Regions from separate parts of the Williamsia sp. D3 genome, predicted to be linked through region 2. Evidence: riboswitches for the same ligand, from Rfam matches in the RefSeq annotation. Region 2 holds a riboswitch; the other holds the start of a gene.
What was found. Region 2 has a riboswitch for glycine ahead of gcvP (aminomethyl-transferring glycine dehydrogenase). Riboswitches for the same ligand answer to the same signal wherever they lie in the genome.
Positions count from the first base shown of each region.

Region 1: linked by a shared signal. The riboswitch ahead of gcvP (aminomethyl-transferring glycine dehydrogenase) and the one ahead of gcvP (aminomethyl-transferring glycine dehydrogenase) in region 2 are both predicted to bind glycine.

Region 1 is NZ_AYTE01000014.1:165,036-169,459, forward strand. It holds gene gcvP (aminomethyl-transferring glycine dehydrogenase) at 1-2,008, opposite strand, end outside; glycine riboswitch at 2,136-2,228, opposite strand; gene lipA (lipoyl synthase) at 2,545-3,468, shown strand; gene W823_RS39715 (Tm-1-like ATP-binding domain-containing protein) at 3,573-4,424, shown strand, end outside.
Region 2 is NZ_AYTE01000018.1:166,400-170,823, reverse strand. It holds partial or broken gene gcvP (aminomethyl-transferring glycine dehydrogenase) at 1-1,970, opposite strand, end outside; glycine riboswitch at 2,162-2,255, opposite strand; gene W823_RS42585 (MerR family transcriptional regulator) at 2,309-2,950, opposite strand; gene W823_RS42580 (bifunctional nuclease family protein) at 3,210-3,734, opposite strand; gene W823_RS42575 (MerR family transcriptional regulator) at 3,832-4,424, opposite strand, start outside.

The DNA.
Region 1 (4,424 bases), on a different contig from region 2:
CGAATTCGCCGGGTCGCGCCAGGCCGACAAGGGCGTTCAGATTCGCGCCATCGACATACACCTGCCCGCCGGCATCGTGGACGAGATCGCATATCTGCCGCACGTTGGTTTCGTAGACGCCGTGGGTGGAGGGGTAGGTGAGCATGATGGCTGCGACACGGTCGCCGTTCCCATCGAGTTTGCTCTGCAGATCGTCGAGGTCGATGTCGCCGGTGTCTGCGGTGGCGACCACGACCACTTTCAGACCCGCCAACACCGCTGACGCGGCGTTGGTTCCGTGCGCCGACTGAGGGATGAGGCAGATGTCGCGCCTGTCGTCACCACCGCTCCGGTGGAAGTTGCGGATAGCCAGCAGACCGGCCAGCTCCCCCTGGGATCCGGCATTGGGTTGCAGTGAGACCCGGTCGTAGCCGGTGATGTCTGCTAGCCAAGTCTCCAAGTCGGCGATCAATTCGCGGTATCCCCGGGTCTGCTCAGTTGGGGCGTATGGATGGATGCCGGCGAACCCTGGCCAACTGATCGGCTCCATCTCGACCGCGGAGTTGAGCTTCATCGTGCAGGAACCCAGCGGGATCATGGTTCGGTCAAGAGCAAGATCCTTGTCTGAGAGCCGCCGCAGATACCGCTGCATCGCTGCCTCCGACCGATACCGGTGGAACACATCGGCAGTCATGAATGACGAGGTACGAGCCAGGTCGGGTTTGACCCAGCTGGACGTGTGCGAATTGCCGCTGTCCCCCTCGGTTCCGACGGGTTCGGCATGGATGCCAAAGGCTTTCAAGACGTCGGCGACGATCGCGTCGGTTGTCATCTCGTCGCAGGCGATGCCGACGGTGTCTTCATCGATCAATCGCAGATTGATTCCCAGGCGATCGGCCGCGAGCACGATCGCGCGGGCCCGTCCGCTGCCGACCCCAGCCACCACCGTGTCGAAGAAGTCGGCGTGCATCGTCGTCACGCCACCGGCCCGAAGACCGGCGTTGATGGTCGTCGCGTGCCCGTGTACACGCGCAGCGATCGCGCGCAAACCACTCGCGCCGTGATAGGCGGCGTACATCCCGGCGACGTTGGCCAGCAGCGCCTGGGCCGTGCAGATGTTGCTCGTTGCCTTGTCACGGCGAATGTGTTGTTCCCGAGTTTGCAGGGCCAGTCGGTATGCCACCGCACCGTCGACGTCTCGGGAGACGCCGACGAGGCGACCGGGAAGCATTCGTTCCAAGCCTTGTCGTACCGCCATGAACCCGGCGTGCGGGCCTCCGAAGAACAGGGGTACACCGAAGCGCTGCGCCGACCCGACCGCGATGTCGGCGTGCTGCGCGCCTGGTTCTTTGAACACGGTCAACGCAAGCAGGTCGGTGGCGACGGTGACCAGCGCCCCCTGCTGATGGGCCCGACTGATGATGTCCGAGAGATCACGAACACATCCCGTGCTGCCGGGATTCTGTATGACGACTCCGAAGAAATCTCCATCCGGGAGACCCGATGTGGTGTCGTGCTCAACCAGTTCGATCCCCACCGCCTCTGCGCGTGCACGGGCGACCGCCAGGGTCTGCGGGAAACAGTTCGAATCGATGACCACGTTTGCTGCGGCGGATTTGTTCGCGCGACGCATCAGCAGAATTGCCTCGACAACTGCTGTCGCCTCATCGAGCAGGGAGGCGCCTGCCACCGGCAAGCCGGTGAGATCCTCGACCATGGTCTGGAAATTGAGCAGCGCCTCCAGGCGCCCCTGGGATATCTCGGGTTGATAGGGCGTGTAGCTGGTGTACCACCCCGGCGCCTCGAGCATGTTGCGGCGCAGGACAGCCGGCGTGACGGTGTCGTAGTACCCGAGTCCGATCATCTGCACTCGTTGTTCGTTGCGTTCTGCCATCGAACGCAAGGCACCCAGCACTTCGCTCTCGGTGCGGGCCGCTGGGGTATGCAGCGGCGCGTGGGTACGGATGGAATCCGGTACCGCGGAGTCGATGAGTTCCTCGAGGCCGCTGTACCCCAGCGTCTGCAGCATATGGGCGACGCCGGACTCGTCTGGACCGATGTGACGAGAAGTGAAGTCATCACGTAACGAATTGTGGGACAAAGGATCTCCGAAACTTTACGACCACGCCATACGGCGCGATCAGCGGATGCTGGCCCTCCCCGTCTCTGTCCTTGCACCTGAGAGTTCCGGCCCGGCGAGGGGCCATACACCTTCGGTAAGCGCGGCGGCTTTCTCCAGAGTTGCCTCTGCGCGATCAGTGCGGGGCCTGAGAGATTCCCGGGGAGGAACTTGCTCCTACGGCTCTCCGGGGGATACTCCCGGAGTTCTCCTGATGCGCATCAAGCGGCGATCGTTCAGTTGTGTGATATCACCGTAGCCCACCGATCGGCATACCGCACGATAAACCTAGATATATCGGGATTCGTTCGGTTATCCGTGCAATAGTTGGTCCGTAAAGGGCTCAACCCCACGCCCAGCCAAGTCCCCCGATCTCGCCGTCACCCGTCCGGTTCGACAGACAGGTCATGGGCGACTGTCGAGGTCACTGACATCAGCGAGGAAGCATGCCCGCAAATGAAGGACGTCGACTTCTGCGCCTCGAGGTACGCAACAGTGCGTCGCCCGTTGAGCGCAAGCCGTCGTGGATGAAGAAGCCGGTCAGCATCGGGCCGGTGTTCCAGGAGGTCTCGGCAATCGTCTCCGACCACGAATTGAACACAGTATGCCGCTCGGCCGGCTGCCCCAACATCTTTGAATGTTGGAATGACCGCGAAGCCACCTTTCTCATAGGCGGCGAACAGTGCACACGCCGATGCGACTTCTGCCAGATCGACACCGGACGGCCCGCCGACCTCGACCGCGACGAACCGCGCCGGGTTGCCGAATCAGTCGCCGCAATGAGTCTGCGGTACGCGACAGTGACGGGGGTTGCTCGCGACGACCTCGACGATGGAGGGGCCTGGCTGTATGCCGAGACCGTTCGCGCGATCCGCGCCGTGTGCCCGTCTACCGGTGTCGAACTTCTGATCCCAGACTTCACCGGCAATCACTCCCAGCTCAACGAGGTCTTCTCGTCGAAACCATCCGTTCTGGCGCACAACGTGGAAACCGTTCCTCGCCTTTTTCGACGCGTGCGACCCGCTTTTGACTATCGGCGCTCCCTCGCCGTGCTGACTGCCGCCAAGACGGCCGGCCTCATCACCAAGTCGAACCTCATCCTGGGGATGGGCGAAACCGACTCGGAGGTGTACGACACGCTTGCCGACCTGCGTGCCGCCGGTTGCGACCTTGTGACCATCACCCAATATTTACGTCCGAGCTCTCGGCACCTGCCAGTGGACCGATGGGTTCATCCCGACCGCTTTGACGAGTTCGCCGCCGCCGCCGAAGCCCTCGGATTCCTGGGGGTCCTCTCCGGACCGTTGGTCCGATCGTCCTATCAAGCGGGGCGGCTCCACGCAGCGGCTGTACAAATTTTTAACAATTAATGAGGCGCGCTGCCCTGGCATTTTGGCCTCGCGTACCGGTATGCCGAACGTTTATGGCATCAAAAGCCTTGCAGCGTTCGGTTCTCCGAACTATGATTCAACTCATGCACAGTCCAGAGCCAACCGGCGCGGAGCCGCAGTCACCGCTCCCGACCATCGCGGTGATCGGCACCTTCGACACCAAGGCCGCCGAGCTGGCCAACGTGGCCGACCACGTCGAAGACCTGGGCGGGCGAGTTGTCTTCGTCGACACATCGGCGAGACTGGCTCCGCCCCCGGACAAAACAGTAATCGGGGCCAGGCGCTTCGTTGACCAAAATGCAGTAGCCGGGGCCGCAGGCCGAACGATGCCGGAGATCGATTCACTGCCGCGCGGCGAAGCCGTCACAGCTCTGCGAGACGGAGTGACCCGACTGCTCGTGGACATGGTCGCCAGGCACGACATCGACGGCGCGGTGTGCATGGGTGGGGCAGGAACGCACATCGCCGGGCCGGCATTGCAGCAGCTCCCTTTCGGATTCCCGAAGCTGATCGTGTCGCCGCTCGCCTCGGGCCGACGGACTTTCGAGCCCTACGTCGGCATTCAAGACGTCGCCGTTCTCCACTCTGTCGCCGACATCAGCGGAATCAACTCGCTGACCTCAGTCGTTTACCGTAACGCCGCAGGCTTCATCGTCGGCGCGGCAATGGCCGCCCTGCGCCAAGGTGCGGTTGCCGACCCCGAGCGTCCGTTGACCGTCGCGGTGTCCATGAACGGCAACACCACGCCGACCGTGGATCGTATCCATGACCACATCAGTTCCGCGGGAATGGCATTCGTTGCTTTTCACGCCAACGGCACCGGTGGAAGGGCGCTCGAGGCGGCCGTGGAGAACGGACAGGTCGATGTCGTAATCGACGTCACCACAACAGAACTCAGCGGACACCTGATCGGCGGGTTGATGGACCCTGGTCCG
Region 2 (4,424 bases):
CGTCGTGCACCGCGGCGCAGATGTCACCGACCTCGTCCTCGAAGACACCGTGGGTCGAAGGATAGGTGAGCATGATCGCTGCCAGATCGGCGGCGTTGGCGTCCACCTTGGCGCGTAGGTCGTCGACGTCCACGTCGCCGTTGTCACGGCAGGACACCACGACCACCCGCATGCCCGCCATGACCGCGGATGCTGCGTTGGTCCCGTGGGCACTCGACGGAATGAGGCAGACCGTGCGGTTCGAGTCACCACGGCTGCGGTGGTATTCGCGAATGGCCAACAGCCCGGCATATTCGCCCTGCGACCCCGCGTTGGGCTGGACGCTGACCCGGTCGTAGCCGGTGATCGCGACGAGCCAGTCCTCGAGCGAAGCGATGATCTTGCGCATGCCGGGTACGTCACCTGCCGGAGCAAAGGGATGCAGCCGGGAGATGGTCGGCCAGGTGATGGCTTCCATCTCGGCGGCGGCGTTCAACTTCATCGTGCATGAGCCGAGTGGGATCATGCTCCGATCCAGTGCGATGTCCTTGTCGGCAAGACTCCGCAGGTACCGCATCATCGCGGTTTCGGTGCGGTACCTGTTGACGCCGGATGGGTCAGGTATTCGCTTGTGCGGCTGTCGATCTCAGGCCAGTCCTTGGCGGCGTTCGAGGCGTCGACCCCAAACGCGTCGCGGACCGCGGACACGTGGTCCGCGGTGGTGGCCTCATCGCAGGCGATCGCGACATGGTCGTCGTCCACCAGTCGGAGGTTGATGCCACGTTCCTTGGCTGCGGCGACGACGCCTGCGGCCCGCCCGGGCACGGAGGTCAGCACGGTGTCGAAGAAGTTGTCATGCACCACCTCGACACCACCGGACCGCAGCGCCGCCGCAAGTGTGCGGGCATGCCCGTGCACCCGGCTCGCGATGGCGCGGAGCCCGTCGGCCCCGTGGTAGCTGGCGTACATCGCGGCGATGATCGCGAGAAGCACCTGCGCGGTGCAGATGTTGCTGGTCGCCTTCTCTCGCCGGATGTGCTGCTCACGGGTCTGCAGCGACAACCGGTAGGCGAGGTTGCCGTCTGCGTCCTTCGAGACACCGACGAGGCGACCCGGCAATTGCCGGGCTTGCTTGGAGTGGACTGCCAGGTAGCCGGCGTGGGGTCCACCGAAGCCCATGGGCACCCCGAAGCGTTGGGTGGTCCCGAAACACACGTCGCGCCCAGCTCGCCGGGCGCAGCGATCAGCGTGAGGGCCAGCAGGTCGGCGCCGACGGCGACCAGCGCACCGCGCTCGTGTGCCGCTTCGATGAGCGGCGTGCAGTCGATGACGCGGCCTGACGCTGCCGGGGTCTGCAGGAGGACGCCGAAGAAGTCTCCGTCGGGAAGTCCTTGCGCGAGGTCGGTGGTGACTATCTCGATCCCCAGCGGTTCGGCGCGGGTGGCGATCACCGCTGCCGTCTGCGGGAAGACGTCGCTGTCGACGACAAACCGGGGGGACTTGCTCTTGCCGGCCCGGCGCAGCAGGGTCATGGCCTCGGCGGCCGCAGTTGATTCGTCGAGCATCGACGCATTGGCCACCTCCATGCCGGTCAGATCCGACACCATCGTCTGGAAGTTGAGCAGGGCTTCGAGGCGGCCTTGACTGATCTCAGGCTGGTAAGGGGTGTAGGCGGTGTACCACGCCGGGTTCTCGAGGATGTTGCGGACAAGGACAGGCGGGGTGAGGGTGTCGTAGTAGCCGAGGCCGATCATCGACGTCGCGACGGTGTTCTCGGCTGCGAGTGCGGCGAGTTCGGCGAGCACCTCGTGTTCGGATGCCGCCGGCGGCAGTGCTTCGAGACCGTTGTCCTGCGGGCCGTCGAGAATGCCTGCAGGCACCACTTGCCGGGCCAGGTCGTCGAGCGAGTCCGCGCCGATGAGCGAGAGGATTTGGCCGAGTTCGCTGTCGTCAGGACCGATGTGGCGATGAGTGAAAGAAGAGCCGGTCATGGTGGGACCTCCGCAGCGGTCACCGACGGGGCGACCACAGGTTGTGCCGACCGAAGCCGGACGCCGGTCCTCCCCCTCTGTCCTATCCACACTGCCCGAGGGACCGGTGGACGCCTGAGAGATTCAGCCGCAAGGGAATGCGGCCTTTCACCATGGGCGGACGGCTGATGCCGCCACTCTCCAGAGACGCCGACGACGACACGGTCCTGGGTGCCTGAGAGTTTGACGGAGAGGTGTTGCTCCTTCGGCGGTCACACTGCTGTGACGCTCTCCCGGGTCGCTGCGACGCGGGTTCAGTCTAGACCGACGCCGGGAGACATTGTCGGAGGGGCGATGTTCTAGCCGGTGCGGCGAGCCCGGCTCTTGCGGCGCGAGGCCAGCTCATCCTCGGGAGCGGCTTCGGTGACACCGCCGTCGGCACGCTCGGCCGGGAAGTCGGCGATGGTTCCGCTCAGTTCACGCATGGCGCCGCTGACCGCGATGCCGAAAACACCCTGACCGCCCTGCAGGAGGTCGACGACTTCCTCGGCGGACGTGCACTCATACACCGTCGTCCCGTCGGAGAACAGGGTGATGCGCGCCAGGTCTTCGACCCCGCGCTTGCGGAGGTGATCGACGGCCACGCGGATGTTCTGCAGCGAGATGCCCGTGTCCAGAAGACGCTTGACGATCTTCAGGACCAGGATGTCCTTGAAGGAATAGAGCCGCTGGCTACCGGAGCCTGCGGCGCCGCGGATGGACGGGACGACCAGAGAGGTGCGGGCCCAGTAGTCGAGCTGGCGGTAAGTGATACCCGCGATCTGGCACGCGCTGGGCACTCGGTAGCCGACGAGTTCGTCGGGCACGGTGTCGTTGGGGAACAGTCCCGGGATGATGTCGTCCAGCGACCCCTGCGACGGTCGGTCGATCCGGTGGGCATTCTCCCCTTGGGCAGTCTCCCCCACATGGGCAGTTTCACCGTCGTGTGGCTGATCGCCCACTGGGATCTCCTCGCGTGCTCTGTCGGTGACCGTCCGAGCGACGTCTTGGCGCCGACGGGCCCAAGTTTACGCGCTCTGACTGGTCAAAATCACATCACCGCAATTTTCACGGCCTGGGAATGACCGTAGGTCCAGGAGGGTCGTCGATCAACGCGACTCGCCCTAACCCTGAACCTAAACTCGAGCTTTAGACGATTCGTGACCCCACGGTTTCCGTTCTGTGATCCAAGCCGGTTGCATCACCGCCAGAACGGAAGGCTCATGCGCCTCCGGTGGCCTTGAAGTCGTCCGGAGACACCGAGTCGAGGAACTCCTTGAACTTCTCCACCTCGTCCTCTTTGACCTCGCCTGCCGGTTCGTCGTCGGCGTCGTCGCTGTCGTCGCTGTCGTCATCGGGCATCAGCAACCCGGCTTCGGCGAGTACGGACTCCTCGGCGTAGATCGGCACCTCTGCCCGCATCGCGATCGCAATGGAATCCGAGGGCCGGGCGGAGATGCGCAGATCCCCGGCGAACACCAGGTCTGCGTAGAAGGTGCCCTCTTGCATGTCGACGATGCGGACTTCGACGAGTTCATGACCGAGCGCATTGATCAGGTTGACGATCAAGTCGTGCGTCAGCGGTCGGGGCGGCTCGATACCCTTCTGTCGCAAGGCAATCGAGGCTGCTTCGCTCTGCCCGATCCAGATGGGCAGGAAGCGCTCACCACTGGTCTCCTGCAGGAGCAGGACCGGCTGGCTCTGCGGCGGTTCGACCCGGATACCTACAACGCGCATTTCACTCATGCGATCGGCCCTCCCAACGCTTGTGTGGGCGAATGCTGCACCGCCATCAATCCTATGGCAAGTGAGGCCGTGCGACGACCGAGAAAAGCCAAGAGGCTCAGTCGAGCACTTCGCGGACGGCCTGCTTGACCAACTGGGTGTGCAGTGTCACCGACAGGGCGGCGATCTCTCGCACCATCTCCTCGGCCCGGTCGCGGGCCCCGGTGCCCTTGCCTTTGGCGATGGGCCCGGCGATCTGCGCGACCAGACCCGCTTCGCGTTCCGCCGAGACCTTGAATGCCCGCAGATGCCGCGCCTGGAGACCGAAGTTCGCGAGGGCTGCAGCTGCAGCGACCAGCCTCACCGCATCCTCATCGAAGAAACCGCGAGGACCCGGCACGAGCAGACCGTTGTCGCACAGTTCGGTGACAAAAGCCGAGTCGACCCCGGTGCGCTCGAGGAGAGTGTCACGGCTGAGTCGGCCACCCCCGCCCTCCGAGAAGTCCGTCGCCGGCGCCACCCAGTTCTTCGCGGAAGACAGCAGTCGGGGCCCGGCTTGTGTATCGGACTGAGCGCCACGATCGATCTCGTCGAGTTGTTCTTTGATCACCTTGAGCGGGAGGTAACGATCGCGCTGAGCAGTCAGCACGAACCGCAACCGCTCGCAGTCCGCCCGGCTGAATCGCCGGTAACCCGATGGCGACCGCTCGG